DNA from 3 places in the Actinoplanes sp. NPDC026670 genome. Region 2 is predicted to be linked to each of the others. Evidence: riboswitches for the same ligand, from Rfam matches in the RefSeq annotation. Region 2 holds a riboswitch; each other region holds the start of a gene.

Region 1 (6,759 bases), on a different contig from region 2:
TCCCCCGGCCGGGCCGTCCGGCCGACATTCCCCACATACGCCGCCGAGCTGCGCTTTTCCCCGCGCGCCCGGGTGATCGCGGTGTGCTTCCGCCTGCCGGATTCGACGCCGCCGGTTACGATTCGCCAGCGCACGTCCACGCCGGACCTTTCGTGCCGCCGTGCCGTAACCGCCCCTCCGAACGTTGGTGCAGTTGGCGCCGACGTCCGGAACGGCCGCCGGCGTCTTCGGCGCCGGCGTCGGGGACGGCCGTCGGTGCGGTTGGCGCCGACGTCCAGGACGGGCGCCGGTGCTGTAGTCGAGGACGGGCGTTGTGCTGTAGTCAGGGACGCCGGGAAGCGAGGTAGGGATGCCGATCACTCCCGCAGACATCCACAACGTGGACTTCAAGAAGCCGCCGATCGGCAAGCGCGGCTACGACGAGGAGGAGGTCGATGCCCTCCTCGAGGAAGCGAGCCAGGAGATGCTGCGCCTGCTCGACGAGAACGGGGCGCTGACCGCCCGGCTGCGTGATGCCGGCGGCGGGATGAACGGGGGCGGCCCGGCCGATCCGGCGGCGCTCACCGCCGAGGTGGCCGAGCTGGCCGCCCATCTCCAGTTCATGCGGGAGGGCCTGGCCCGGGCCGAGCACGAGGCCCGGGAGATGCAGGTCCAGCTGGAGCGGGCGCACGACGAGGTGCGGTCGGCGGCCCAGCCCCGGCCGGGCGGGGTGGTCGACGACCGGGTGCTGCGGATGGCCCACCGGACCGCCGACGAGCACGTCCGGGACGCCCAGCGCGAGTCGGACGATCTGCTGGTCAGCGCGCGGGCCCAGGCCGATCAGCTGACCGGGGACGCGATCCGGACGGCGGACACCATCGAGTCCGACGCCCGGCGGCAGCACGCCGAGGCGCTGGACGAGGTGGCCCGCGACCGGGCCGCCATGGTCGCCGAGATCGAGCGGCTGGACGAGCTGGCCCAGGACTACCGGTCGGCGCTGGGCGACCACGTGGTCCGGCAGCTGCACGACCTGGAGGGCGGCACGCCCGCCCTGCCGCAGGCCTGACCGTCACTCTTCGCAGAACGCGGTCACTCTTAACGCGGTCACCCTTTGAAGAACGCGGTCACGTCGGCGGCGAACAGGTCGGGGACCTCCAGGGCGGCGAAGTGGCCGCCCCGGGGGAACTCGGTCCAGTGCACGATGTTCGCCCGCTGCTCGGCCAGCGGCCGGACCGACTGCACGATGTCGCCGGGCAGCACCGCGACGCCCAGCGGGACCCGGTTGGTCTCCTGCGCGGTGGTCTCCTTGACGATCCGGGCGGCCGAACCGGCGGTCCGGAACAGCCAGTGGTGCGCGATGTTCGCCACGATCCGGTCGTCGGGGACCGGGGTGGCCGGGTCGGCCCAGGTGTCGAACTTCTCGCCCAGGAAGGCGAGCAACCCGGCCGGTGAGTCGTTGAGCGCGTAGGCCGGGGTCTGCGGGGTCGCCGCGAACAGGATCTGGTGCGGGTGCCGGTTGGCGGCCAGCCGCATCGTCTTCGCGAGCCGCTCCTGGTCGTCCGGGCCCAGACCGTCCGGGGCGCCGGGGGTGGGCAGGTAGTTGACGTGCACCCCGACCACATTGTCCGGGGCGACGGCGGCGAGCGTGCGGGCGACGCCGGAGCCCCAGTCACCGCCCTGTGCGCCGTACCGGGGGTAGCCGAGGCGGGACATCAGCCCGGCCCAGGCCGTGGCGATCCGGGTGACGCCCCAGGGCCGGGTGGTCGGGCCGGACAGCCCGAACCCGGGCATCGCCGGGACGACCAGGTGGAAGTGCTCGCTGAGGGGGCCCACCACGTCCAGGAACTCCACGGTGGAGCCGGGCCAGCCGTGCGTCAGGATCAGCGGCAGGGCGTGCGGGTCGGCCGAACGGACGTGGAAGAAGTGCACCCGGTCACCGTGGATCTCGATGACCTGCTGGGGCAGCGCGTTGAGCTCGGCCTCGTGGGCCCGCCAGTCGAACTTCAGCCAGTGGCCGGCGAGCGCCCGGACCCGGTCGACGGTGATGCCGTAGTCGTCAGGGGCGGCGTCCGGCCAGCGGGTACGGGTGAGGCGGTCGGCCAGGTCGTCGAGGTCGGCCTGCGGGACGGCGATCCGGAAATCGTTCATGCGAATAACGTTAGTCGCACTAACGTTAGCCGGTCCAATGTTATCGTCGTCACGTGGATCATCTGCCGAGCTGGCTGCTCTCCCAGGCCGCGGCGCACGCGCACCGGCTCGTCGCCGACGGGTTCGCCGGCGTGGGCGCCAAGGGTTACCACTACCGGCTGCTGTCCTCGCTGGACGCGGACGGGCCGGCCAGTCAGGCGGCGCTCGGGCGGCGCACCCGGATCTACCTGAGCGACCTCGTGGGGGCGCTCAACGAACTGGAGGCGGCGGGTTACGTGCGGCGGTCGCCGGACCCGGCGGACAAGCGCCGCAACGTCGTCGCGGTCACGCCGGCCGGGCGGGACCGGGCGGCCGAGCTGACCGAACGCGTGACGGCCATCCAGGAGGAGCTGACAGCCGCGCTCTCACCGGCGGAAACGGAACAGCTCACCGGCCTCTTGCGTCGATTGGTCGCGCACCACGACCGTACCGAATGAAGAAAGGCCGCCGTCAGAAGCAGACGGCGACCTTTCCGCAGGGGTTTCTAAGCAGGCCGGCGATAGCCGGCGATCGGGCCCCGGTCGATCGTAGCCATCCGCACGTAGTCGCCCGTGTGCGGAGCGTGGACCACCATGCCGCCACCGATGTAGATCGAGACATGGTGCACGTCGGAGTAGTAGAAGACCAGGTCACCCGGTTGCAGCTCACTGCGGCTGACCGACTTGGTGGAACTCCACTGATCCTTCGTGTAGTGCTCGAGATGCACGCCGACCGCAGCCCACGCCGCCTGCGTCAGACCCGAGCAGTCGTAGCTGTTCGGGCCGTCCGAGCCGAAGACGTAGGGCTTCCCGATCAGGTCACACGCCCGCTGGGCGGCCCGGCCACCCTTGTCGTTCGTGTAGTCGACCGGGCACGGGCCGGTACGCAGCGGCCCGTCGTCGGCGTTCGCACTGCCGTAGGCCGCGATCCGGAGCTTCTGGAGCTTCGTGATCTCCTTCTCGATGGCGACCTTCTTCGTCCCGAGATCCTTGTCGCGAACCTCGATCTCGGACTCGAGCTGGTCGACCTTGGCCTTGTCGGCGGCGTACTTGTCGCGGAGTTTCGAGACCTCCGCGATCGACGCCTTCCGGTTGAACGCGAGCTGGTCGAGAAGCGTGAGCTTGTCCACCATGCCCGTCGGCGAGCCGGTCAGGATCATCGCGTTCGCGATGTTCGGCGAGCCCTGCATGTACGCGTCGACGGCGAGGCCCCGCACCTGCACCATCGCGGCGTCCACCTGCTTCTGCAGCGGAGCCAGCGTCTTAGCCAGGTCCGACTGCTGCTTGCGGAGCTTGACCAGCTTGGTGTGGGTGCCGTTGTAGTCCTCGATGACCGGCTCGAGCTGATTCCACTCGTCGTCGATCTGCTTCTCGATCTGCGCCGGAGTGGGGTCGGCATGAGCGACGGTCGGACCCGTGACCAGGATTCCGGCCGCGACGGCCGCGCACATCAGGATGCGCATGAGGCCGGCACGACGCGCGCCAATCCGTTTCACGCTGGTGCGTTGTCCTTTCTTCCCGTTCAGCCGCCGACCGGGTTAGCTGACGGGTTCGGGCGGGAAGTCTGCCCGGCCGCGTCGCCGCGGCTTCACCCCAGGTGCTCGGTTCCCCGGTTCACGCCCGGCCTCTCGGTCGCGCGCGATTAGGCGGTGGTCCGCCAGATCGGCCGGGTGGCCGATGGGGGGCTGGGCGAACCGGGGACCACCGTACTCGGATCAAGACGGCAAATGAAGGTCGCACAGCCCGCCGAACTGTACGCACAGCCGGCGACACGGAGGGTGGCCTAAAACGGCCAGCTGTGCAGGGCACGCGCCAGCCAGGGCACCACCACGATCACTGTGGGTAGTACCAGCAGGCCGGCGGCGGCGGTCACCCCCGCCGCGGTGAGCACTGTCGAGCTTCGATCCGGACCGTCCAGACGGGCCAGCCGGCGCCGCCGGGATTCACCCTCCGGGTCGGCGGTCACCTCCTCCGCAAGGGGGACGGCGTCGATTAGCCGGGCCAGCGCGGCCCGCAACGGCGGCGATCCGGTCCGGCGGCGGGCCGCGTCGTCGGCCACCATCTCCAGCAGCAGATGTACGGCGTCGAGCGGCGCCTTCGACCGCAGCGGCCCCGGCACCGCCCGGTAGAACGCGGTGAACGACTCCATCACCAGCTCGTGCCGGTGCCGCAGGTGCGCCCGCTCGTGGGCCAGCACCGCGTCCACCTGGTCCCGGTCCAGGGTCTGGAGCACCCCGTCGCTGAGCACCACCCGCGGCTCCCGGCCGGGCACGCAATAGGCCAGCGGCAGCGCCCCGTCGAGCACCCGGACCTCCTCGCCGCCCAGGTCCTCGTGGCGCTCGACCCGGTCCAGCAGGTCGACGAGCATCCGGTGCCGGGCGCGGCGGGCACGGGCCCGGGAGCTCACCCGGACCAGCGAGACGATCAGCCGGATCACGATGGTCGCGGCCACCGCCAGGGAGAAGAGCAACGCGGCCACCGTCTCGGGATGGCGGGCTCCCGCGGCGCGAGCGACCTCTTCGGGCGCGGCCAGGACCACCCCGAGCGCACACAGTACGGCGGTGAGCGTCTGTGACTGCCAGAGCAGGACGCCGGCGACCGGGGCGCGATCGGTCCACCGCGCGCCCGCCAGGAGTCTCGGCGCCAGCAGCGAGAGCGTCAGCCCGAGGGCGCCGAGCAGGAGGGCGGTCACCGCTCGATGTTACGGGCCTTCTCGATCGCCGCCGTCAGCGCTTCGGGCGGCAGCTGCCCGACGAAGTAGGCCAGGGCGGCGTCCATGTCGGGGGTGGCGCTGAGCGCGTCGAGCATCACGCCGGCGGTCATCTCCTCGCGGGTCTGCGCCGGGGCGTACTTGTAGGCGCGGTCGGTACGCTGCTGGACGACGAGACCCTTCTTGGCCAGCCGGTCGAGCACGGTCATCACCGTCGTGTACGCCAGATCGCGCTCCCGGCTCAGCAGGTCGTGCACCTGCCGGACGGTGAGCGGCTCGCCCGCGTCCCACAACTTCGTCATGACCTCGCGCTCGAGGTCGTTCCTCGCCATGTGAGCCACTCTACTTCAACGCGTCGTACTACACGTCGTAGTATCTACTACGAATCGTCGTAGAGAGGCTGCCATGGACGTGCTCGACCTGACCCGACTCCAGTTCGCGGTCGTGACGATCTACCACTACCTCTTCGTGCCGGTGTCGATCTCGCTCGCGTCGGCGGCCGCCGGATTCCAGATCGCCTGGATCCGCACGGCCAACGAGAAGTACCTGCACCTCACGAAGTTCACCGGCAAGCTGCTGATCGTCACGTTCGCGGTCGGGGTGGTCACCGGGCTGGTCCAGGAGTTCCAGTTCGGGCTCGGGTGGAGCGCGTTCGCCAGGTTCTACGGCGACGTCTTCGGGCCGACCCTGGCCATCGAGGGGATGCTCGCGTTCTTCCTCGAGGCCACGTTCCTGGCTCTGTGGTACTTCGGCTGGGACCGGCTGCCCCGCTGGCTGCACACCGCCACGATCGTGGTGGTCGCGGTCGGGACGCTGCTGTCGGCGTACATCATCCTGGCCGCCAACTCGTTCATGCAGAACCCGGTCGCCTACGCCCTCGACCCGGACACCGGGCGGGCCCACCTGACCAGCTTCACCGAGCTGCTCACCAACGAGGTGGTGCTGGCGGCGTTCCCGCACACCATGGGCGGGGCGGCGATGGCCGGCGGCGGGCTGCTGATGGCGATCGGGATCTGGCGGGTCTCCGCGGACGCCGCCTACCGCACCCTCTCCCGGGCCGGGGCGTGGATGCTGCTGCTCGGCGGGGCGGTCACCGCGATCAGCGGCGACCACCTGGGCAAAGTCATGACGGCCGTGCAGCCGATGAAGATGGCCGCCGCCGAAGCCCTCTACGAGACGACCACGTCGGCGCCGTTCTCGGTCTTCGCGATCGGGGAGCTCGGGCACGACCGGCCGTTCTTCAGCATCGAGATCCCGGGGCTGCTGTCCTTCCTCGGCACCGGGTCGTTCGGCGGGACCGTGCAGGGCATCGACGATCTCCAAGCGCTCTACACCGCCCAGTACGGGCCGGGCAGCTACGTGCCGATGATCCCGGTGGCGTTCTGGACGTTCCGGCTGATGATCGGGGCCGGTGTGCTCGGGATGGCGCTTGCGGCGTACCACCTCTGGTCTTCATGGTCTTTCCAACGCCGTGTGCCGCTGCTGCCGGAGTTTCTGCAGCCCGGGCGGGGAACGCCCGGCTGGCTGCGCCGGTTCGTGCTGCTCGCGCCGCTGCTGCCGGCCGCCGCCAACACGTTCGGCTGGGTGTTCACCGAGACCGCCCGGCAGCCGTGGCTCGCGTTCGGCATCTCCAAGGTCGCCGACGGCATCTCCCCCGGCCTCACCAGCGCCGAGGTGATCGCGTCACTGGCCGGATTCACGCTGGTCTACGGCCTGCTGGCGATCGCCTGGTGCCGCCTGGTCGTGCATCTGTCCCGCAAGCCGCTCGTTCCGGCCCCGGAAAAGGACGCCGAACCCGAACCCGCCCCCGCCTACTAGGAGCGACCTCCCATGATCACGTTCTGGTTCGCGGTTCTCGTCCTCGCCTGGATCCTCTACTTCGTCCTCGAAGGCTTCGACTTCGGC
Region 2 (11,911 bases):
TGACCTTGCCGGGGAGCTGGAGCTTGACCAGGTGCCAGTCACCGCGGGGGTCGATCACGCCCTCGTCCTCGACGACCCACTGTGGGCGCGGGCGGCGCAGCGGGCAGCCGGTGCACCACCAGTCGCCCTGCTGGCGCTCGATCGGGTGGCCGCTCTGCGGGCAGACGAACGAGTCGTCGAGCCAGCGCTGGCCGGCGCTGAACCAGGTGATCTGCGGGCTGCCGGAGGCCGCCCAGACCACCATCGGGTCATCGGAGTTGGCGACCACCCGGATGTCGGGGTGGTCGGCGAGGGCCTTCTTCCACAGCTCGGCCATCATCGCGACCTCTTTGGCCCGGTCGAGCTGGTCGCGGGAGAGGTTGAGCAGCGCCACCACCTTGGGCCGGGTCTGGTCGATGACCTGCGCCAGGTAGTGCTCGTCGACCTCGAGGACCGCGAACGGGGTGTGCCCCTCCTTGGCCAGCGCGGAGGTGTGACCGGTCGGCATGTTGGCGCCGAACGAGTTGGTGGCGACCCGGCCGAGGACGCCGACGGCGGCCGCGGTGAGGCGGGTCGTGGTGGTCTTGCCGTTGGTCCCGGAGACCAGCGCGACGGCGCGGCCGGCCGCGAGGTGGGCCAGCAGGTCGGGGTCGATCTTGAGGCCGATCCAGCCGCCGATCACCGAACCGTCGCCGCGGCCCGCGGCCCTGGAGAGCGCCGCCGCGGTCTTCGACACTGAGGTCGCGACCTTGGCGATGAGAGGCATTCCGTCCGTCACGCCAGCGAGGGTACCGGACTCGAACGTTACGACGCGTTGCCAGACCGTCAAGATCACGGTGTGGCCGGTGTCTTCCCCGGTCCGGGCTTTTCGGACGTCTACCCCGTTGGTGACGGGACTATTTATGTGTTCTGTTTCACCCGTAACCTTCAACCGTGTGTAGCTGTGTCGCTACTTTGCGTGGGCGCATATGTCACGCGGCGGTAACAAAGTGGACACCGACAAGTGTGCCAATCACGGAGGGTGATCACTCCTGCGCCGACGATCATGGGAGGACTCGGGTACCAAGGATCAGCCGGACGCATTCCGCTCGCCGGCCGCACCGGATCGGTTCACGCCGAGCCCTGCCCCGGGCCGGACCGGTGCGACACCGCAGTTGAGTCACACCAGACAAGGCATTCGGGGGCAGGGACGGGGGACCCATGACCGGTCCTTCCCGCGCCACACGGCTCCATCCGTGGCGCACCGGGAGGACCTTGGGGTGAAGCCGCCCACCCGCGGCCGGGCACACCTTCCCGCCCGAACCCGACAGCTAACCTCGCAGGCGTGCCGGAGGGATCTCTCTACCGTGCACGAACACAGTTCGAGCCGGCGCCGCCGCGCGTCCATCGGCACCGGAACCGTCGCACTGTCCCTGGGTCTCTGCCTCTGTGCCGGGCAGCTGATCGCCGCGTCCCCCGCGGCGGCCGCCACGACCCCCGCCGCCACCCAGGTCGCCGCCTCGGCGGTCGTCCCGAAGGTCACCCCTTCGATCTGGGCCAGCAGCGCCCGGAGTCTCAAGTGGGGCTCCACCCTCAAGGTCACCGCCAAGGTGATCGACCCCACCACCCATCAGGTCGCCAAGGGCACCGTGCGCCTCCAGGGCTACAGCAACGGCGCCTGGCGTACCTGGGACACCGAGACCGTCAAGAACGGCGTGGTGACACTCACCGCCAAGCCGACGAAGACGGCCTGGGTCCGGACCGTCTTCACCGGCACCGGCTACAACCAGCGGGGCACCGGCAGCTTCAAGGTGACGGTCAAGGCCAGCGGCGCGAAGGTGCTGGCCGAGGCCAAGGCGCACAAGGGCGCGCTGTACAAGTACGGCGCCTCCGGTCCCAAGCGTTTCGACTGCTCGGGCTTCACCAAGTACGTCTACAAGAAGGCGGCCGGCAAGAGCCTGCCGCACAAGGCGAACTCGCAGCAGAAGTACGGCACCGCGGTCGCCAAGAGCAAGAAGCAGATCGGTGACCTGATCATCTTCCGGAACGGGTCGTACGGGTACCACGCCGGCATCTACGCGGGCAACGGTTACGTCTACGACTCGCCCCACACCGGAGCCCGGGTCGGCAAGCACAAGATCTGGAACAGCAACTACGTCGTGCGCCGCCTGGTCGCCTGACGCAGAGCCGCGCAGCGACGCTGGACGGTTGCGGGCGGTGAGCCGCGCAGCGACGCTAGTCAGTTGCGGGCGGTGAGCCGCGCAGCGACGCTAGTTAGTAAGGAATAGCAGTGACGCCCGTGGGGCGTGACCCGGATCAGGGGTCACGCCCCACGGGCGTCTCCTGTGTCCGGGCGATGTGGACCCCGCGCATCCCTCCACTTTCCTCCCCGGTTGATCCCGGTGGAGTGAGCCCGGCCACGAAATCGGGCGCCGGCCGGCATTTCGACGGGTGTTTTTCGCCCCGAAGGCCTCGATGTCGGAAACAAGACCCTGTTGATCATGGTCACCCCCTCCACTTCGCCCCACCACCTGTGAACTGGGATTACGTCCGTGAGAACGGCTCGTGAGGGTTTGCTTTTGGGTTGCAGGTGGAGGGAAGTGGAGTAGAGTGGGGCGCAGTGGCAGGGCGGAGGAGCGACGCCGGACCTGCCGGCCCGAGTTGACAGGTGATCCGCTCCCTCCGCGATGGAGTGGCCGCCACGGCAAAGGGGTGGGGGCCGATGTTTCTCGGCACACACACCCCGCGCCTGGACGAGAAGGGCCGGCTGATCCTCCCGGCGAAGTTCCGTGATGAGCTGGCGGGAGGTGTCGTGATCACGAAGGGGCAGGAGCGCTGTCTTTACGTGTTCCCGATGCCGGAGTTCCAGCGCATCGCCAGCCAGCTGCGTGAGGCGCCGGTGACGAACAAGGCGGCCCGGGCGTACAGCCGGGTCTTCTTCGCGAGCGCCCACGACGAGGTTCCCGACAAGCAGGGCCGGGTGACGATTCCGGCCCATTTGCGGGAGTATGCCAGTCTTGGTCGGGATCTCGTGGTGATCGGTGCGAGCACCCGGGTCGAGGTCTGGGACAAGCAGGCCTGGGATGACTACCTCTCGGCGAGCGAGGAAGAGTTCGCCGACATCGAGGAGGGGGTGCTGCCCGGCGGACTGTAGGCGTGGCACTCGGACGGCCGGCTGGTTCGGCCCGGACGCCACTGCCGCCGTAACGCGAGATCTCCAGCCGCTCCCGCTCCTGGCGCCTCTTCCCCGGCGCCAGGCGCGTGTCCGGGCCGGTTCGCCGGCAACGGACATGAGAGCGGATGGGGATCTGGCGGTACGGACGGGCGACCGGGCCGGGCAGCAACTGGCAACTGAATGAGTGAGACGCGAGCGGGCACGGCAATGGGGGTCGACATGGGGGAGCCGCGGGGCACGCATGTGCCGGTGCTGCTCGAGCGCTGCCTCGAGTTGCTGGATCCCGCCCTCACGTTGCCGGGCGCCGTCCACGTCGACTTCACGCTGGGTCTGGGCGGGCACGCCGAGGCGGTCCTCGAGCGGTATCCGGATGTGGTCCTGATCGGACTCGACCGGGACACCGAGGCTCTGTCGCACGCCCGGCACCGGCTGATCCGTTTCGGCGATCGCACGCACCTGGTCCACGCCGTCTACGACGAGCTGCCGCGGGTTCTCGGCGAGCTGGGGATCCCGGCGATCCACAGTGGGCTCTTCGACCTCGGGGTCTCGTCGTTGCAGCTGGACGAGGCGGATCGCGGGTTCGCGTATGCGCAGGACGCGCCTCTGGACATGCGGATGGACCAGTCCCGCGGGATCACCGCGGAGGAGGTCGTCAACACGTACGAGCCGGGTGATCTGGTGCGAATTCTGCGGCAGTACGCCGAGGAGAAGTTCGCGCCGCGGATCGTCTCGTCGATCGTGCGGGAGCGGGCGAAGGGGCGGATCACCTCCACGGCCCGGCTGGCCGAGCTGGTGAAGGAGGCCATCCCGGCCGCCGCGCGGCGAACGGGTGGAAATCCCGCAAAAAGGACATTCCAGGCACTACGCATTGAGGTGAACAGGGAGCTGGAGGCGCTCGAAGGAGCGGTTCCGGCGGCTTTGGACGCGTTGGCGCCTAAGGGGCGCCTTGTGGTGATGAGTTATCAATCACTGGAGGACAGGATCGTCAAGCGCGAGCTCGCCGCGAGGTCGCGCAGCACCGGGCCGGTCGACCTTCCGGTCGAGCTTCCCGGTACCGGTCCGAGCCTGCGGCTGCTGACCCGGGGGTCGGAGCTGCCCAGTGAGGCGGAGGTGGCGGCGAACCCGAGGGCAGCCTCGGTGAAGCTGCGCGCGGTGGAACGGATCGACGAGCAGGAGCAGGCGAGCAAGTTTGAGAAGGCGTTCGGCGCCGGCCGCGAGCGGCCCCGAATGTCTACAACGCGTGGGGGACGAGGGCGGATACGCCCGGGGGCGAATGTAGAGGGGGAGGGACGAGCATGAGCGAGCGATCCGAAGCGCCGCGGTCGGGGGGCCGATCGGCGCAGCCGCGCACCACGCGCCGGAGCAGCCGCGATGCCGAGACCACGAGGACTGGCGCGCGGGGGGCGCGCCGGACCGAACCGGCCGACACGCGCCGGTCAGGGATCCGGAGCCGGGGGGCTCAGGATCCGGCCGCGACGAAGGATCCGGTCGCGCCGATCGACGGCGCCACCGCGCTGTCGATCGAGGTGACCGGCGACCCGGCGCCGCTCCCGGGCCGGATGCGGCTCTGGGTGGCGCCGCCGCTGCCGGTCCGGGCGCCGCGCGCCGCCTTCGCCACGGCGGTCATCGCCGTGGTGCTGGTCGGTGTGGTCGGCATCCTGCTGGTCAACACGGCGACCGTGGAGCAGTCGTTCCGCCTGGACGCCCTGCGCAACGAGAAGACCGCGCTCGACCAGCGGCAGCACGACCTGGAACGGCAGATCGTCGACGCGTCCGGGCCGGGCAAGCTGCACGCCGCCGCGCGCCGTCTGGGCCTGGTCCGCGCCGCCGAGCCGGCGGTCATCTGGCTGCCCAACGGCGAGATCGTCGGGATGCCGGTGCCCGGCAAGGGCCCGACCGCGCCGACCACCGACGACGGCCTGCGTGAGTCCGCCGCGCCGTCCGCCGCGGCCGAGCGGTAGGCCGGCATGTCGCCGCGAGCCGACGACGAGACACCGCGCCGGGGCACTTCACCCCGGCGCGGTTCGTCGCGTGACCTGCCGGGTGAGGAGCCGGAGGAGACTCCGCGCGACAACCGGCGTGGCCGGTCCAGCATCGGGGAGGCGCGCGCCTACACCCCGCGCGGGCGGACCGTGGCCGAGCGCGGCCGGCTGCCCCGGGACGGCGGACGCAACGCCGACCCGTTCCGGCCGGCGCTCCAGGTGCTCGACGGCGGCGAGAGCGGGCAGCGCTCCCGCTCCCGTGGCCGGGTCGCCGAGCCGCAGCCCAAGCCCCGGGAGGAGCCCAAGCCCCGTAAGCCCAGGGAGGAGCCCAAGCCCCGTAAGCCCAGGGAGGAGCCCAAGCCCCGGGAGCAGGCGCCCAAGGCCAGGACCAGGACGCGGGAGCCGGAGCGGCCCCGGGAAAGAGAGCGCCGCCGCCCCGAGACCAGGCCCCGGCGGCCGGTCCCGGCAGAGCCGCCCAAGCTCGCCAACAGCACCCGGCGGCTGCGGCTGGGCACCGTCCTGGCGCTCTCCCTGTTCGTCACCATCGGCGTACGGCTGGTGGTGCTCCAGGTCGCGACCTCCCCCGAGGAGGCCGCCAGCCTGCTGGAGCTGCGCGAGAACCGGCTGAGCAGCGTCACGCTCCCGGCCCCGCGGGGCAGCATCCTGGACCGCAACGGCAACGTCCTGGCGCACAGCGTCGAGGCGCGGTACGTCTACGCCGACCCGGAGAACGAGGGCCTGCAGGAGGACGTCGCCGGCACCGCCGCGAAACTGGCGCCGCTGCTGGGCGTACCCCAGTCCGAGCTGTTCGAGAAGATGCAGCGCAAGCAGGTCCTCGGTCAGTGGACGAAGTTCCGCTACCTGGACCGTGGTGTCGACCTGTCGATCGCCGACCGGATCGACGCCCTGAACCTGGACGGCATCTACACGCACTCCGACGAGCGGCGTGACGTGCCGGGCGGCGACCTCGCGTCGAACCTGATCGGGTTCACCGGCGAGGAGGGGCGCGGCCTGGAGGGCCTGGAGGCGCGCTACGACGACCTGCTGCACGGCACCGACGGCAAACGGGTTTTCGAGGTCGGCACGGGCAAGCTGAACAAGCCGATCCCGGGCGGGTTCCAGCAGGACGTCGAGGCCCGGCCGGGCAACTCGCTCCAGCTCACCATCGACCAGGACCTCCAGTTCCAGGTGCAGCGGATCCTGGACGCGGCGGGCAAGAAGAAGAACGCGCGGGTCGGCGGCGCGGTGGTGCTCGACGCCCGTACCGGCGAGGTGCTGGCCCAGGCCAGCTATCCGTTCTACAACGCGGCGAAGCCGAACGCGGTGGACCCGATCGAGCGGATCGACATGCCGAGCAGCGTCGTCACCGACCCGGGGTCGAGCCACAAGGCGTTCATCTTCGGCGCGGCCCTCCAGGAGGGCCTGGTCCAGCCGGACGAGCTGATCACGATCAGCCCGGCGATCAAGAAGGGTGACACCCCCTTCAGGGACACTCACCCGCAGGACAAGGGCACCCGGATGACCCTGCCGGGGTTGCTCGCCTTCTCCTCGAACGTGGGAACCATCCTGCTCGCCGACCGGCTCGGCCCGGACAAGGTCTACGAGTACCAGCAGAAGTTCGGCCTGGGCAAGTCGACCGGCGAAGGCATGCCGGCCGAGGCCGAGGGCGACCTGCTGGAGGTGGCCGACTGGAGCGGCTCGTCGTACGGCTCGGTGCCGATCGGGCACAGCGTGTCGGCCACGCTGATCCAGATGGCGGCCGGGTACGGCGCGATCGCCAACGACGGCGTCTACATCCAGCCGCACCTGATCAAGGGCACCATCTCCGGGGAGGACGGCGCCGAGACCCCGGCCGCCGCCCCGTCCACGCACCGGGTGCTGGACACCGAGGTGGCCCAGGAGCTGCGCCTGATGATGGAGGCGGTGACCACCGTCGAGCACGCCACCGGTCTCGCGGCGCAGGTGCCCGGTTACCGGGTGGCGGGCAAGACCGGCACCGGCAAGCTACTCGTCAACGGGCAGTACACCAGCAACAACGCCAGCTCGTTCGTCGGCATGGCCCCGGCCGAGAACCCGCGGTACGTGATCGCGGTGTCGATGGACGTCAGCAGCGGCGGTGGCGGTGACGTGGCGGCCCCGGCGTTCAGCGAGATGATGTCGTACGTCCTGCAGCAGAACCACGTGCCGCCGTCCGGCAGCAAGGCTCCCGATTTCAAGATCAAGGAATGACGCGGGTCGCATGGCGTTGACGACGAGCCGTCGGAGACGGGGTAGGGTCTGACGCCGTGTCCGGCATTCCACGTCCCGAGACCGTGGAGCCGTGCCTGCTGGCGCGGCTCGCGGATCTGTTACCGGCCGATCTGACCGGCGGTGACGTCCCGGTCACCGGCATCACACACAGTAGCCGGGAGGTGCGCCCCGGTGATCTCTACGCGGCGCTGCCCGGCGCCAACCGGCACGGCGCCGAGTTCGTGGCGGACGCCGCGCGCTCCGGCGCGGTGGCCGTCCTGACCGACCCGGCGGGCCGCGAGGCGGCGGTCGCCGCGGGCCTCCCGGTGCTGGTCGTCGACGACCCGCGGGCGGTGCTCGGCGCGGCCTCGGCAGCGATCTACCGGGAGCCGTCGCGACGGCTCACCATGATCGGCATCACCGGGACGGCCGGCAAGACCTCCACGTCCTACCTGGTCGAGGCGGGTCTGCGGGCCGCCGGCAAGGTGACCGGGCTGGTCGGCACGGTGGAGACCCGGCTCGGCGACCTGGTGGTCAAGAGCGTGCGGACCACCCCGGAGGCCACCGATCTCCAGGCGATCCTGGCCACCGGCGTCGAGCGCGGCGTCGAGGCGGTGGTCATGGAGGTCTCCAGCCACGCGCTGGTGATGGGCCGGGCCGGTGGCATCCGGTTCGCGGCCGGCGGTTACACCAACTTCGGCCAGGACCACCTCGACTTCCACCCGACCTCGGAGGACTACTTCGAGGCCAAGGCCCGGCTCTTCGACGGCCGGTCGGCGGCCGAAGTGCTCAACCTCGACGACCCGGCGCTGCGCCCGCTGTTCAAGCCGTCGACGATCACCTACTCGGCGGCCGGCGACCAGGCGGCGACCTGGTGGGCCTCCGACGTGCGCCCGTCCGATTTCGGTCAGCTCTTCACCGCGCACGGCCCGGACGGCCGGACCGTGCGGACCGGCGTGACCCTGCCCGGCCTGCACAACGTCTCGAACGCCCTGCTGGCGCTCGCCCTGCTGGTCGCGGTGGGCGTGGACGCCCAGGTCGCGGGCGACGGCATCGCCGCCTGCCGCGGCGTCCCGGGCCGTCTGGAGCTGGTCGAGGCGCCCGGCGAGATCCTCGGCGTGGTCGATTACGCCCACAAACCCAACGCGATCGTCGCGGCGCTCACCGCGCTGCGCGGGCTCGCCACCGCGCGCGGCGGGCGGCTGATCTGCGTGATCGGCGCCGGCGGCGACCGGGACCAGGGCAAACGGCCGCTGATGGGCGCGGCCGCCGCGGAGGGGTCCGACTTGGTGATCATCACCGATGACAACCCCAGGACCGAAGACCCGGCATTTGTACGGTCAGCCGTGCGCTCTGGCGCGGAGGACGCGTCCACGCCCGCCAAAATCATCGAAGTCGCAGGACGGCGCTCAGCCATCGCCGAGGCGGTGCGCCTGGCCTCCGCCGGTGACGTGATCGCGGTGCTGGGCAAGGGCAACGAACTCGGCCAGGAGGTGAACGGCGAGGTGCTGCCGTTCGACGACCGTATCGAGCTGGCCACCGCTCTGGAGGCGCGCGCATGATCGACCTGACCCTGGCGGAGATCGCCGAGATCACCGGTGGCCGGGTCGTCGGCGATCCGTCGGTGCTCGTCACCGGCGACGTCGAGTACGACTCCCGCAAGATCGGCCCGGGCGGCCTGTTCCTGGCGTTCGCCGGGGAGAAGGTCGACGGCCACGACTTCGCGGCGGCCGCCGTCGAGCGGGGCGCCGCCGCGGTGCTCGGCTCCCGGGACACCGGCGTGCCGGGTGTCGTCGTCGAGGACCCGCTGGCCGCGGTGGCCGCCCTGGCCCGGGCCGTGGTCGCCCGGCTGCACGACCTCACCGTGATCGGGCTGACCGGCTCGTCCGGCAAGACCACCACCAAGGACTACATCGGGCAGCTGCTGTCCCGGCTCGGTCCCACGGTGGCGCTGCCCGGCTCGCTCAACAACGAGCTGGGGTTCCCGTACACCGTGTTGCGGGCCTCCGAGAAGACCCGCTTCCTGGTGCTGGAGATGGGCGCGCGCGGCGTCGGGCACATCAGGTACCTGACCGACATCGCCCGCCCGTCGATCGGCGTGGTGCTGAACATCGGCGCCGCCCACATCGGCGAGTTCGGCTCCAAGGAGGGCACCGCGCTGGCCAAGGGCGAGCTGGTCGAGGCGCTGCCGTCGACCGGTGTGGCGGTCCTCAACGCCGACGACCCGCTGGTGGCCGGGATGGCGCCGCGCACCTCGGCCCGGGTGGTCCTGGTCGGGTCGACCGGATCACTGACCGCTTCCGGCGTCACGCTCGACGCGGGCGGGCGGGCGGCGTACACCATCTCGGACGGAGTCCGGACCGGGACCGTCCAGCTGACCACCGCGGGTGAGCACCAGGTCGCCAACACCCTGGCCGCCGGCGCGGTGGCGCTGGCCGCCGGGATGGCGTTCGACGACCTGGTCGCCGCGCTGAGCGAGGTCGGCATCGCCTCCGAGCGCCGGATGGACGTCTACACCCGGCCGGACGGCGTCACCATCGTCGACGACTCGTACAACGCCAACCCGTCGTCGACCTCGGCCGCTCTGCGGGCGCTGGCCGCGATGGGTGGCGGCAAGCGCACCACCGCCGTCCTCGGTTTCATGGCCGAGCTCGGCGAGCACGAGGTGTCCGGTCACGCCGAGGTCGGCCGGCTCGCCGCCGAACTGGGTGTGGACCGGCTGATCGCGGTGACCGGCAACGCGGGTCCGATCCTGGACGGCGCGGCCGGAGTGGCCGGCTGGCGGGGCACGGGGCTCCTCGCCGGCGACCAGGCCGCCGCGATCGAGATCCTGCGCCACGACCTGCGCGCCGACGATGTCGTGCTGGTCAAGGGTTCCCGGTACCGGACATGGGACGTCGCCGACTGGCTGCGGCGTCCCGAGGAGGTTCAGCCCACGTGAGGGCAGTCATCGTCGCGGCCGCGGTCGCCTTTCTCATCTCGCTCTTCGGTACGCCCCTCGCGATCCGGGTCTTCTCGGCGCTCAAGGCCGGCCAGCCGATCCGGACCATCGGACCGCAGACCCACCTGGGCAAGCGCGGCACCCCGACGATGGGCGGTGTGGCGTTCATCATCGCCACGGTCTTCGCCTACGCGGCCGGGCACCTGGCGCTGACCACCCTGCCGGACCGGCAGATCGCCCAGGAGAAGCCGACCATGACCGCCCTGGTCCTGCTCGGCATCTTCGTGTTCTGTGGCGCGGTCGGCTTCATGGACGACTTCCTGAAGGTGCGCAAGAAGAACTCGGACGGTCTGAGCGCCAAGGGCAAGCTGCTCGGCCAGCTGCTGATCGGCACCGTGTTCGGCATCGCCGCGCTCTACTTCCCGAGCACCAACGGCCAGACCGTGGCGAGCGAGAAGATCTCCTTCATCCGGGACGTGAGCTGGCTGGACGTCGGCAAGGTCGGCTCGGTCATGGTGTTCGTCTTCGTGATCATGGCGATGTCGAACGGCGTGAACCTCACCGACGGCCTGGACGGTCTCGCCACCGGCGCGTCGATCCTGGTCCTCGGCGCGTACTCGCTGATCGGCTTCTGGCAGTACCGGCACTGGTGCGGTGACAACGCCTACGTCGGTGAGGCCGGTTCGCTCACCGCGCAGCACTGTTATCAGGTCCGGGACCCACTCGAGATCGCGATGATCGCGGCCGCCGCGGCTGCCGCCTGTGTCGGCTTCCTGTGGTGGAACACCAACCCGGCCCGGATCTTCATGGGTGACACCGGCGCGCTGGCGCTGGGCGGCCTGATCGGCGGTCTGGCCGTGGCCACCCGCACCACGCTGCTGTCGGTCATCATCGGCGGCCTGTTCGTGATCATCACGATGTCCGTGGTCATCCAGATCATCTCGTTCAAGACCACCGGCAAGCGGGTGTTCCGGATGTCGCCGCTCCAGCACCACTTCGAGCTGGCCGGCTGGAGCGAGGTCAACATCGTGGTCAGGTTCTGGATCATCGCGGGCATCTGCGCCGCGATCGGTCTCGGATTGTTCTACAGCGAGCACCTGGCGGTCATGGGCTAGCCCGGATGGCCCCGATGGGCCAGATTGCCCGCTGCCAGCTCGGCGGAGATCAGATCATTCCTAGGCTCGGATGCGCTGACTACTCAGCGTATTCCGATCCATACGGAAGGTCATTCCTGATGATCTCTAAAATCCTGTTCGCGTCGGCCGGCGCCATGGCGGTGGCGCTGTCCGGCGGCACCGCGGCGGCCGCCGCCGGCCCGGTCGTGCCGGCGCGTGTGGCGGACGACCCGGAGGTGGTCAAGGTCTGCATCGTGGCGAAGACCGGAGCCATGCGCTACATGCTGGCCAACACCACCACCTGCCGCCGCAACGAGGTCCTGCGCGAATGGAACGTCTACGGTCTCCGGGGCGAGACCGGGCCGGCCGGCCCCGCCGGAGCCGCAGGTCAGACCGGGCCGGCGGGCCCGGCCGGGCCCGCCGGCCCGACCGGAGCCGCCGGCCCCGTCGGCGCACAAGGCGCGATGGGCCTGACCGGGGCGGCGGGCGCAGCCGGGAACACGACACTGTC
Region 3 (11,911 bases), on a different contig from region 2:
CAGCACCTCGACACCACCGGCCAGCCCGGCATGTTGCCACACACCGCCGGAGATGTGCCGGGCCGCGCAGGACCTGCAGTCGTAGGTCAACTCGGCCGGGACCAAACGGCTGACGCCGGTGCTGGCCTCGCCGCGCGGCATCGGGGCGGTGACCACCTCCCGGAAGGCCGAGGCCGTGGCGGTGAACGCGGCCACCCCGAGCCCGGCCGCGTCGGGGATCTGGCCGCTCCTGATCCGAGCCGCGGCGTCGTCGTCACCGACCGGCCACAGCTGCTCGACCAGGGCGGGCAGGTCGGCGCGGCGGTGCAGATGCGGGGCGCCGCGGGCGGCCCACACGGTGATCAGCCGATCATCGCCAAGCTCGGCGTCGGTGCGGGCGGCCAAGGCGATCCGGGTGGAGTCAGGTGTGTACTCCTGGACACCGAGATCCAGCACGGGCAGGTCGGCGGGCCGGTCACCGGAGCGATCGGCCAGGCCTTGAGCAGCGATCCGGTACGCCATGACGCGCTCACGATCCACGTCGATCATCAGCACCTCCCTCAGCGCCGACCGTACCGCCGGGCTGCGACATTTTTCCGGCGATCGTCCTGTGGCCCGGAGCGGTTCTCCACGAACTCCCAGGTGTCCAGCGTGGCCGGCCCGTACGGCCCGTCCTGCTGAATGGGCGGCTCAGCCGCCGGACGATAGCCGCAGCGGCGGGCCACCGACGTGCTGGCGGTGTTTCCCCGGTCGATGCGCAGCAGCAGCCGGCGCAGCCCCAGCGTGTCGACCGCATAGCCGGTGAGCAGGGACAACGCCGCTGAGGCGAGTCCGCGCCGCCGAAAGGGGAGGCCGACCAGGTAGCCGAGCTCGGCCTCGTGCGCCTCGGAGCGGACGTTGAAGAGCAGCACCTCACCGAGTGGCGGCCCGCCGTCGGTGGTGATCGCGAGCTGGATCCGGCTGCCGCCGATTCGGCCCTGCTGGGCCCGGCGTAGATAGGCGAGGCCGGCCTCCATGTCGAACGGCGACGGCATCAGCGTCCAGCGGGCGATGCCCGGTTCGTCGAGGAGCGCGACCAGCTCGTCGACGTCCTCCCACCGCCATTCCCGAAGGATGACGCCGGTCCCCGTCAACCTCAGCGGGTAGGGCAATGGGCTGACGGTCACCTGTCCAATCGTGCCGGTAAGACCACCTTTGGTGCTAGTGGCGATCGAGAGGAAAGCCGTGAACGATTCCTTACCGTCCACCGGTCGGATCACGGACACCATTTCGCGGTGCAGAATCGCACCATGTCTCAGAGGCGCTGAACGGTGATCTCGAATCCGGCGTTGCGCAGGCGTTCGACCAGGGCGTCACCGATCGCGGTCGCCGGGGTGAGCACACCGCCCCCGACCTGCGGCAGCGCCTCGGTGTCGAAGGCGAGCGCGAGAGCCGATTCGCCGAGCATGACCGCGGTTGCGGCGTACCCGGGATCGCCTTTCGCCTTGACCCTCGCGCGATAGCGCGCCCCGGACGTGGTGGTGGTGAAAAGGTCCATGGTGAAGTGGCCGTTGCGCTGCGTGTCCTCGCTCGGCCCGGCGCCGGGGGCGGGCAGGAAACGGTCCAGGACGAATCGCAGTGGCGGCACCGCGAAGCCGATGACCAGCGCGTTCATGCCGGACTTGACGACCGTGGCGGCGACTTTGCTCTTCACCCGCAGGACCTCGCGGTACCGGAACGTGCGGCCGTAGGCCCAGCCGCGCAGCGCGTTGCTGCGCCGGACGACGCGGGTGTTGTAGGACGCCATCACGAACGGCGCGAGGTGCCCGCGGATGCTGGAGTCCACCTCGGACCCGGGGAGGGTGAGCATGTCGGGCTGACGGCCCAGGTCGGGCTCGGCCTGCCGGTCCGGGCTCAGCGAGTACGGGCTGGCGCCGACCTTGCGCAGCCGGGTGTCCTTCTTCATCACGTCGACCTGGTGCCGCATCGAGTCGATGGTGCCGCCGCTGATCCCGGCGCGCATGCTGGTCACCACGAGCGTCGTGTCGGTGAGTTCGCCGGCGCCGTCCCGGCTGATCTGTTCGTGCAGGACGTGCACTCCGATATCGGACGGAATCGAATCGAAGCCACACGAGTGGACGATCCGTGCGCCGGTGCGCTTTGCCGTCTCGTGGTTCTCGTCGATGCTGTCCCGGGCGAAGAGCACCTCACCGGTGAGGTCCACGTAGTCCGTGCCGGTTTCGGCGCATGCACGGGCGAGTGGCTTGCCGTACTTCGCATACGGCCCGACCGTGGTGATCACGACTCTGGTGCGGCCGGCCATCGTGGTCAGGGCTTCCGCGTCGTTCGCGTCGGCGACGACGACGGGCCAGTCCAGACCGAGACCCTCCAGTTTCGCCGCGGAACGGCCGCCCAGCGCGAGCCGTGCGCCCGCTGGAGCGTGCTCGGCGAGGTATCGCGCCACCAACACACCGACGAAACCCGAGGCACCGTAGACGATCACGTCGAACTCGCGCTGTTGATCGTTCATGTCCTCGCCCATGGCTGAGGATTGTGCACCCTCGGTGGAGGGTTCCGCACCTGTTGCGCCACGCCGAATTCAGCACGTTAGCCACACAAAGGAAGATCAAAGCGGCTAATTTGTGACTTACAACTCCATTGCCGCGTGTCGCATAACCAACCAGCAGCGCGGCGAATCGGCAGCCCGAAACAGAGCGGGCACCGTGGTCGGAACGCCGAGTCCAGCCGCCGACCACGGTTCGACGAACCAAAGGCATGGAGCGGGGGACCCAAGAGTTCCTCGGCGCTACGGCGCCTCGGGGTGAAGCCGCGAACGCGGCCGGGCACCTCTGCCCGAACCCGACAGCTGACCTCGTAGGCGTGGAGGACAAGCTCATGGCTCAGATCGGAAAACAACTCCAACGCGCGGTCGGCATGATGGCCGTCGGACTCGCCGGAAGCGTCGCCCTCGCCGGGCCCGCGCACGCCGACATCAACTGGGAGGCGATCGCGCACTGCGAATCCGGGGGCAACTGGAGCATCAACACCGGAAACGGTTACTACGGGGGACTCCAGTTCAGCCGGAGCACGTGGCGCGCCTACGGCGGCACGAAGTACGCGGACACCGCGAACCGGGCTTCCAAGTCCGAGCAGATCCGGATCGCCGAACGGGTGGTACGCGGGCAGGGCATCGGCGCGTGGCCGACGTGCGGCCGGCGGCACGCCTACACGGCGGCGTCGCGTGGCAGCGTACGGAAGGTGCATCGGACGACCGGAAGCTACGTGGTACGGCGTGGCGACACGCTGGCGCGGATCGCGGCCCGGCACGACGTCAAGGGCGGGTGGCGTGCGCTTTACCGTGCGAACTCGGATGTGCTGAGCAGCCCGCACCGGCTGCGGGTGGGGCAGCGGTTGAAGGTCTGAGAGTGGGCCCGGCGCGACTTGAACGCGCGACCTACCGCTTAGGAGGCGGTTGCTCTATCCACTGAGCTACGAGCCCGACGTTGCTGAGGGTACCAGCAGGCGAAGCCCGGGTCGGTACGGCCGACCCGGGCCCGCCGGGAAACCACCTGACGATCAGGCCAGGTCGAAACGGTCCAGGTTCGCGACCTTGACCCACGCCTGGACGAAGTCGGTGACCAGCTTCTCCTTGGCGTCGTCGCTGCCGTACACCTCGGCCTGGGCGCGCAGCACCGAGTTCGACCCGAAGATCAGGTCGGCCCGGGTGGCGGTCCACTTGACCTCGCCGGTCCGGCGGTCGCGGCCCTCGAAGGCCTCGCCGTCGGAGTCGGTGGCCGACCAGGTGGTGCCGAAGTCGAGCAGGTTGACGAAGAAGTCGTTGGTCAGCACGCCCGGCGTCTCGGTGAAGACACCGTCCTTCGAGCCGGCCGTGTTGGCGCCCAGCACACGCAGGCCGCCGACCAGCACGGTCAGCTCCGGCGCGGTGAGGGTGAGCAGCTGCGCGCGGTCGACCAGCAGCGCCTCGGTGGGACGGTTGTGGCCCTTGGCGAGGTAGTTGCGGAAGCCGTCGTGGGTGGGCTCCAGCACCGCGAACGACTCGGCGTCGGTCTGTTCCTCGGTCGCGTCGGTACGACCCGGGGTGAACGGCACCTCGACGTCGAAACCGGCGTCCTTCGCGGCCTTCTCCACGGCGGCCGAACCGGCCAGCACGATCAGGTCGGCGAGGGAGATCTTCGCGCCACCGGCCGCGTCGAACTCGGCCTTCACGCCCTCCAGCACGCCGAGCACCTTGGCGAGCTGGGCCGGGTCGTTGACCTCCCACTGGTTCTGCGGGGCGAACCGGATGCGGGCGCCGTTCGCGCCACCGCGCTTGTCGGTGCCACGGAACGTCGAGGCCGACGCCCACGCGGTCGCGACCAGCTCGGCGACCGACAGGCCGGAGGCCAGCACGGTGGCCTTGAGCGCGGCGACGTCGGCCGGGCCGACCAGCTCGTGGTCGACCGCGGGCAGCGGGTCCTGCCAGATCAGCGGCTCGGACGGAACCTCCGGGCCGAGGTAGCGGGCGATCGGGCCCATGTCACGGTGGGTCAGCTTGAACCACGCCTTGGCGAAGGCCTTGCCGAACGCCTCCGGGTCGTCGTGGAACCGCTTCGAGATCGGCCCGTAGACCGGGTCGAAACGCAGCGCCAGGTCCGAGGTCAGCATCCGCGGCTCCTGGCGCTTGCCGGCGTCGAACGCGTGCGGCACCAGGTCCGAGCCCGCGCCGTTCTTCGGGCGCCACTGGTGCGCGCCGGCCGGCGACTGGGTGAGCTCCCAGTCGTACGCGAAAAGGATGTGGAAGAACTCGTTGTCCCAGCGGGTCGGGTGGTAGGTCCAGGTGACCTCCAGACCACTGGTGATCGCGTCGGCGCCGACACCGGTGCCGAAGCTGCTCTTCCAGCCCTGACCCTGTGCCTCGATCGGGGCGGCCTCGGGCTCGGGGCCGACGTTCTCGGCCGGGCCGGCGCCGTGGGTCTTGCCGAAGGTGTGGCCGCCGGCGATCAGCGCCACGGTCTCCTCGTCGTTCATGCCCATCCGGCCGAACGTGTCCCGGATGTCCCGGGCCGAGGCCAGCGGGTCCGGGTTGCCGTTCGGGCCCTCCGGGTTGACGTAGATGAGGCCCATCTGCACGGCGCCGAGCGGCTTGGCCAGCTCACGGTCGCCGCTGTAGCGCCTGTCGTCCAGCCAGACGTCCTCGGTGCCCCAGTTGACCTCCTCGGGCTCCCAGACGTCGGGGCGGCCGCCGCCGAAGCCGAAGGTCTCGAAGCCCATGCTCTCCAGGGCCACGTTGCCGGCCAGGATCATCAGGTCGGCCCACGAGATGTTCTTGCCGTACTTCTTCTTCACCGGCCAGAGCAGCAGCCGGGCCTTGTCCAGGTTGCCGTTGTCCGGCCAGCTGTTCAGCGGCGCGAAGCGCTGCTGACCGGAGCCGCCACCGCCGCGGCCGTCGAAGGTCCGGTAGGTGCCGGCGCTGTGCCACGCCATCCGGATGAACAGCGGGCCGTAGTGGCCGAAGTCGGCCGGCCACCAGTCCTGCGAGTCGGTCAGCAGCGCGTCGATGTCCGCCTTCACAGCGGCCAGGTCGAGGGCGTTGAAGGCCGCGGCGTAGTCGAAGTCGCCGCCGTTCGGGTTGCCAGCCGGGGAGTTGGCGTGCAGAACGCCGAGGTCGAGCTGGTTCGGCCACCAGTCCCGGTTGGCCCGGCCGCCGTGCGAGCCGGAGCCGCCGTGCGCGACGGGGCACTTTCCTTGAGCTGCGGCGAGTTCGTCTGCCACGAAATCCTCCGGGTAGCGAGCGATGAGAGTCGGCTCGCAGTCTGCCCTGCTTTTCTGGAACGAGTCAAGAAAAGGAGGAGGGGCGTTCGACACCCGGCGGGCGGAGATTCCGCTGATTTCGCCCGTGAAGTTATCGTGGCTGCCGGATCGGCGACGATAGGCGGGGGAGGTAACAGAGCGTGCGCGTACTGGTGGCTGACGACGAACGGATACTCGCGGACACGGTGGCTGACGGCTTACGCCAGTTCGCCATGGCCGTCGACGTGGTCTACGACGGTGACAGCGCGTTGGAGAAGATGAGCGTGCACCGATACGACGTCGCGATCCTGGATCGTGACATGCCGGGCATCACCGGCGACGAGGTGTGCACCCGGGTGGTGGACTCCGGGCTGGACACCCGGCTGCTGCTGCTCACCGCCGCGGCCGGGATCCGGGACCGGGTGGAGGGCCTCGGGCTCGGCGCCGACGACTACATGACCAAGCCGTTCGCCTTCGCCGAGCTGGTGGCCCGGGTGCAGGCGCTGGCCCGGCGTTCCACGGCCCGGCTGAAACCGGTGCTGGAGCAGGACGGCGTGGTCCTCGACACGATCCGGCACTTCGCCTCCCGGGACGGGCTGACGCTCACCCTGACCCCCAAGGAGTTCGCCGTGCTGCGCGTGCTGCTGCGCGCCGGTGGACAGGTGGTCAGTGCCGAGGAACTGCTCGAACAGGCCTGGGACGAGAACGCCGACCCGTTCACCAACTCGGTCCGCGTGACGATCATGACGTTGCGCAAGAAGCTCGGCGAACCGGCCGTCATCCACACCGTGCCGCGCGTGGGTTACCGGCTGGGGCGGTGACGTGTGCTCGCGCCGAGCCGGCGTGTGCTGCTGATCGGCGGGCTCGCCTTCCTGGCCGGCGTCGCCGCGCCCACCCTGCTGCAACCACTGCACTCCTGGCTGCGCATGGCCGGCACGCTGATCTGCGGCCAGGCCGAGGACCGCGGCGTGATCTGCCGCTCGATCGCCGACCATCAGGGCTGGCAGGTGCTGCTCGCGCTCACCGTCGGAACGGCGGTGCTGGTGGTCGCGGGGCGGGCCGGCGCGCGCTGGGCCCTCGACCCGTTCCGCCGGCTGGTCCCGGCCATCGCCAGCGTCGGGCCGCAGAACCTCGGGTACCGCATCAACGCCGGTGACGGCTGGGACGAGGTCGCCGATCTGTCCCGGGCGATCGACGCGATGATGGACCGGATCGTCACCGGTTACGAGGCGCAGCGGCACTTCGCGGCCAACGCGGCGCACGAGTTGCGCACCCCGCTCGCGGTGCAGCGCACGCTGATCGAGGTCGGTCTCGGCCGGGCCACCACACCGGACAAACTGGACCTGGTCGCGGCGCAGTTGCTGGCCACCAACGAGCGCAACGAACGCCTCATCGAGGGACTGCTCGTGCTCAGCGAATGCGACCGGGGTCTGGCCGCGCGGGTGCCGGTGCGCCTGGACACGGTCGTCGGCACGGTCCTCGACGACTACGAGGCGCGGGCGGCCGAAGCAGGTGTGACGATCACCCGGCGACTCGCCGACCGAACCGTCCGCGGTGAACGGGTCTTACTCGAACGCCTGGTCAACAACCTGGTGCAGAACGCGATCAAGTACAACCGGCCCGGCGGCACGATCACCGTCGAGGTGGGCGCACGACCCGCCCTGTCGATCGCCAACACCGGCGACGACGTGCCACCCGATGCCGTGGTCGGGCTCTTCGAACCGTTCCGCAGACTGTCCGGCACGAGGATCGACCACAGCGGCGGCGCCGGGCTCGGCCTGGCCATCGTGCGGGCGATCACCCGAGCTCACGACGGGGTCATCTCGGCGCACTCCACCGGCCGCGACGGGTTGCGGGTCGAGGTGTCGTTCGACTCGACCGAGTAGTGGACCCGGGGCACCCGTGTCCCGATGCCGGTCAGGATCTCGTGCGCGTTCGTGCCCGCCCAGCCGGCCCACTCGCTGACCGTCGGCTCGCCGCCCTCACCGGCACCGAAGATCACCACGCGGTCGCCCGGCACCACCGGGTGGTCACCGGCGTCGACCACCACCTGGTCCATCGCCACCCGGCCCACGATCGGGCAGCGGACCCCGCCGATCGCGACCGACGCCCGGTTGCCGGTGATCCGCGGCACCCCGTCGGCGTAGCCGGCCGGCACCAGGGCCAGCGTCGTCTCCCGGTCGGTGACGAACTCGGGGCCGTAGGACACCCCGGTGCCCGGCCCGACCCGTTTGGTCAGGATGACCGTGGACTCCAGGGTCATCGCGGGACGCAGCCCGAACACCCGGCCCGGGATCGGCTCGGCGCCGTAGAGAGCGATGCCCGGCCGTACCAGATCGAAGTGGGTCTCGGGCAGTTGAAGAACGGCGGCCGAGTTGGCCAGATGCGTCAGCGGCGCCGCGACGCCCGCCTCGCGGGCCGCGGCCCGCGCCTGGTCGAACGCCTCCAACTGCCGCCGCAGACCCGGGTCGGCCGGGTCCTCGGCATGGGCCAGATGTGACCAGACGGCCCGGATCTCGATCAGCCCGGCATCGCGCAGTTTCACGGCGGTGGCCAGCACGTCCGGCCACTCCGCCTCGGTGGCGCCGCCGCGGGACAGGCCGGTGTCCGCCTTCAGATGCACGGCCGCGACCCGGCCGGTGCGCTCCGCCGCCCGGGCCAGCATCGCCAGCCCGGTCGTCGACGAGACCGACACGTCGATGTCGGCGAGCACCGCCTCGTCCAGGGTCTCGAAGGGGGCGTACAGCCACATCAGGATCGGCGCCGTGATGCCCGCCGACCGCAACTCCATGGCCTCGCGCAGGGAGGTGACACCGAGCCAGGAGGCGCCGCCGGCCAGGGCCGCCCGGGCCACCGCGACGGCGCCGTGGCCGAACCCGTCGGCCTTGACCACGGCCATCACACCCGACCCGGTCGCGGCACCGGCCAGCAGCCTGGTGTTGTACGCGATCGCGTCGAGGTCGATCAGTGCCCTGGTCATGGCCGCCGCGGTCACGATCGGCGCGGTCCCGCTGCGAGCGCGGTGGTGAACAGGCGGTCGAGCAACTCCGGGTACTCGACGCCGGCCGCCCGCCACATCTGCGGGAACTGCGACAGCTCGGTGAACCCGGGCAGGGTGTTGACCTCGTTGAGCACCGGCACGGTCCGTCCGTCGATCTCGGAAAGGAAGAAGTCGGCGCGCAGCAGGCCGGCGCAGCCGAGCGCGCGGAAGGCGCGACGGGCGGCGTCGGACAGAAGCTCCAGGTGAGCCGGGTCGAGCTCGGCCGGGATGCGGAACTCGACCATGCCGGAAGTGTACTTCGCGTCGAAGTCGAAGAAGCCCTCCTGGGACTTCAGGTTGATCTCCAGTGCCGGGCCGACCTCGATCGAGCCGTCCGGGTTCTGCAGCACCGAGAGGTCCACCTCGCGGCCCACCACCGCCACCTCGATCAGCACCTTCGTGTCGTGCTCGCGGGCGTGCCGGACGGCGCGCGGCAGATCCGCCCAGTCGTCGACCCGGGAGACGCCGACGCTGGAGCCGCTGCACGACGGCTTCACGAAGACCGGCAGGCCCAGCCGGGCCTTGTCCTCGGCGCTGATGTCCTCGTCGTCGCCCTCGCGGAGCACCACACCGTCGGCCACCGCGATGCCCTCGGCCGCGACGATCTTCTTGGTGAACTCCTTGTCCATCGACGCGGCGCTGGCCAGCACGCCGCTGCCGACGTACGGCACACCGGCCAGGTCGAGCAGCGCCTGGATGGTGCCGTCCTCGCCGTACGGCCCGTGCATGACCGGGAACGCGGCGTCCACCGACTTCAGGGCTTCGAGCGCGTCGGTGAGGCTGCCGATCGGCGTCCGGCCGTCGTCCGGGTGGGACGCCCCGGACACGATGGTGTCCGCGTTGTCCGGGCCGGCGTCCACGCCGACCTGCCAGCGGCCGTCGCGGGTGATGCGGATCGGCGTCACTTCGTACCGTGAGCGGTCCAGGAAGCGGAACACCGATGCGGCCGAGCGGCAGGAGACCTCGTGCTCCGCGCTCTGGCCTCCGAAGATCACCGCGACCCGTACCTTGGAACTCTGCATCCGGGCATTGTCCGGCATGGGCCGTCCGGTGATCGTCAGCGATGTCCTTATGTTTTCTTTATATCGGGTGAGACCGGACACCTAACGGTCACTAAGGGTGACGCCTCGATATCGGTCCCCGGGCCGCTGACGAGTTAACTGATCGATACCTGTGAAATCTCCCGGTAACACGGCGCGGTGGCGGATATCAGGCCGCAATCCCGGCGATCCTTCGTTTCTGTGGTTTGGGCGACAGAACGGACCTATCCCGTCCCGTCGTCCGCGGATGCCCTGGTGAGCGCGTTCCTAGTCGGAGGGATGGGTCCGCTTTACGGGACATGACGGGGGGTCTACGATTCGGCGACTGTACAAATGCGAACAATGAACGGCCGGAAAACCCTTGATCGCAAGGGCTGTCCATGGCCTTTCCGTTACCTTCCCGAGCTTTTTTCGTCACCATCGATACCTACGCTCCGGCGGATCTACTTCGTTCGGAGGGTCCACCTCGATGCGTTCCTATATACGCAGCGTGGGTGCCGCCGGATGGTCTCTCCCGGTACCGAGCCCCGCAGGGTTCCGTGCGCTGGGTGCTGCCGTCATGGCGACCGCGCTTGGTCTCAGCCTCACCGGCCCGGTGGCCGCGGCCACCGATGTGCCGTTCATCAGCGAGATCCACTACGACAACACCGGCACCGACGCTGGCGAGGCCGTTGAGATCGAAGCCCCGGTCGGTTACGACCTGAGTGGCTGGCAGCTCTACCTCTACAACGGCAACGGTGGCGCCACCTACACGCCGACCACCACGCTCAGCGGCGTCGTCCCGGCCGCCGGTGTGCAGTCGTACGCCATCAGCGGCCTGCAGAACGGTGCGCCGGACGGCATCGCGCTGGTGAAGCCGGACGGCACCGTCGCCGAGTTCCTCAGCTACGAGGGCGTGTTCACGGCCAGCAACGGCCCGGCGGCGGGGACCACGAGCGTCGACATCGGAGTGTCCGAGTCGGAGGCCACCCTCGTCGGGCAGTCGCTGCAGAAGATCGACGGCGTCTGGAAGGCCGCGGCCACCAGCACTTTCGGCACGAAGAACACCGCTTCCACGCCGGAGGAGCCGGATCCCGAGGAGCCGGGCGCCGGCTGCGCGGCCACGGTCACCCACACCATCGCCCAGGTTCAGGGCACCGGAACCGCCACCCCGCTGGCCGGCTCCGTGGTGACCGTCGAGGGCGTCGTGACCGCCGACCACCGCACCGGTGGTTACAACGGCATCTACATCCAGACCGCCGGCAGTGGTGGCGACCGGCCGGTCGCCGCGGGCGCCGCGTCGGACGGCATCTTCGTCTACCTGACCTCGACCGCTGCGAACCACCCGACGGTGGCGATCGGCGACGTGGTCCGGGTCACCGGCACGGTCAGCGAGTACAACGCGCTCACCCAGATCACCATCGGCGCGAAGACCGACGTGCAGGTCTGCTCCAGCGGAGCCACCCTGCCCGCCCCGGTCGCGCTGACCCTCCCGCTGTCCGACGAAGCCCGTGAGTCCGCCGAGGGCATGCTGGTCGCCCCGGTCGGCACCTACACCGTCTCGGACGTCTACAACACCAACCGGTACGGCGAGGTCATCCTCGCCGCCGGCAGTGTCCCGGCCCGGATCCCGACCGACATCGCCCGTCCCGGCAGCGACGCCGCGAACGCGCAGAAGGCCGCCAACAAGGCCGGCCGCATCCTGGTCGACGACGCCAAGACGACCAACCTGGCGACGGCCGGACTGCCCCCGACGTACATCACCAAGGACGAGCCGCTGCGCGTCGGTGACACCGTCGAGAAGTTCAGCTCCAGCGTGCTGAGCTACGGCTTCAGCGAGTGGCGTCTCCAGCCGGCCACCCCGGTCGACTCGGCCACGCCGGCGATCTCCCGTACCACCTTCAAGGCCTCCAACCCGCGCACCAGCGCGCCGGCCGAGGTCGGCGGTGACATCAAGGTCGCCAGCTTCAACGTGCTGAACTACTTCGTCCACTTCGGTGGCGAGGCGCGCGGCGCGGCCGACGAGGCGGCCAAGGAGAAGCAGGAAGCGAAGATCGTCTCGGCGATCAGCGCCCTGGACGCCGACGTCGTCGCGCTCATGGAG

What was found. A riboswitch is a leader RNA that binds a small molecule or an ion and turns the genes downstream of it on or off. The one in region 2 is predicted to bind cyclic di-AMP.
Region 1: it holds a riboswitch for cyclic di-AMP, as region 2 does, so the genes downstream of both, AB0E94_RS52250 (NlpC/P60 family protein) here and AB0E94_RS36290 (NlpC/P60 family protein) in region 2, are expected to answer to the same signal.
Region 3: it holds a riboswitch for cyclic di-AMP, as region 2 does, so the genes downstream of both, AB0E94_RS24545 (transglycosylase family protein) here and AB0E94_RS36290 (NlpC/P60 family protein) in region 2, are expected to answer to the same signal.

Annotation. Positions count from the first base shown of each region.
Region 1 is NZ_JBEZXU010000141.1:443-7,201, reverse strand. It holds gene AB0E94_RS52265 (DivIVA domain-containing protein) at 350-1,045, shown strand; gene AB0E94_RS52260 (epoxide hydrolase family protein) at 1,084-2,127, opposite strand; gene AB0E94_RS52255 (MarR family winged helix-turn-helix transcriptional regulator) at 2,181-2,603, shown strand; gene AB0E94_RS52250 (NlpC/P60 family protein) at 2,651-3,607, opposite strand; cyclic di-AMP (ydaO/yuaA leader) riboswitch at 3,657-3,803, opposite strand; gene AB0E94_RS52245 (M56 family metallopeptidase) at 3,928-4,836, opposite strand; gene AB0E94_RS52240 (BlaI/MecI/CopY family transcriptional regulator) at 4,833-5,186, opposite strand; gene AB0E94_RS52235 (cytochrome ubiquinol oxidase subunit I) at 5,260-6,672, shown strand; partial or broken gene cydB (cytochrome d ubiquinol oxidase subunit II) at 6,685-6,759, shown strand, end outside.
Region 2 is NZ_JBEZXU010000049.1:34,125-46,035, reverse strand. It holds gene AB0E94_RS36295 (MurT ligase domain-containing protein) at 1-745, opposite strand, end outside; cyclic di-AMP (ydaO/yuaA leader) riboswitch at 1,132-1,319, shown strand; gene AB0E94_RS36290 (NlpC/P60 family protein) at 1,326-2,138, shown strand; gene mraZ (division/cell wall cluster transcriptional repressor MraZ) at 2,681-3,112, shown strand; gene rsmH (16S rRNA (cytosine(1402)-N(4))-methyltransferase RsmH) at 3,341-4,432, shown strand; gene AB0E94_RS36275 (hypothetical protein) at 4,429-5,094, shown strand; gene AB0E94_RS36270 (penicillin-binding transpeptidase domain-containing protein) at 5,101-7,344, shown strand; gene AB0E94_RS36265 (UDP-N-acetylmuramoyl-L-alanyl-D-glutamate--2,6-diaminopimelate ligase) at 7,401-8,906, shown strand; gene murF (UDP-N-acetylmuramoyl-tripeptide--D-alanyl-D-alanine ligase) at 8,903-10,285, shown strand; gene mraY (phospho-N-acetylmuramoyl-pentapeptide-transferase) at 10,282-11,400, shown strand; gene AB0E94_RS36250 (hypothetical protein) at 11,520-11,911, shown strand, end outside.
Region 3 is NZ_JBEZXU010000025.1:92,822-104,732, reverse strand. It holds gene AB0E94_RS24560 (crosslink repair DNA glycosylase YcaQ family protein) at 1-528, opposite strand, end outside; gene AB0E94_RS24555 (GNAT family N-acetyltransferase) at 540-1,145, opposite strand; gene AB0E94_RS24550 (saccharopine dehydrogenase NADP-binding domain-containing protein) at 1,274-2,500, opposite strand; cyclic di-AMP (ydaO/yuaA leader) riboswitch at 2,709-2,854, shown strand; gene AB0E94_RS24545 (transglycosylase family protein) at 2,854-3,381, shown strand; tRNA gene AB0E94_RS24540 (tRNA-Arg) at 3,385-3,457, opposite strand; gene katG (catalase/peroxidase HPI) at 3,535-5,730, opposite strand; gene AB0E94_RS24530 (response regulator transcription factor) at 5,910-6,569, shown strand; gene AB0E94_RS24525 (ATP-binding protein) at 6,573-7,634, shown strand; gene alr (alanine racemase) at 7,556-8,728, opposite strand; gene AB0E94_RS24515 (D-alanine--D-alanine ligase family protein) at 8,740-9,810, opposite strand; gene AB0E94_RS24510 (ExeM/NucH family extracellular endonuclease) at 10,388-11,911, shown strand, end outside.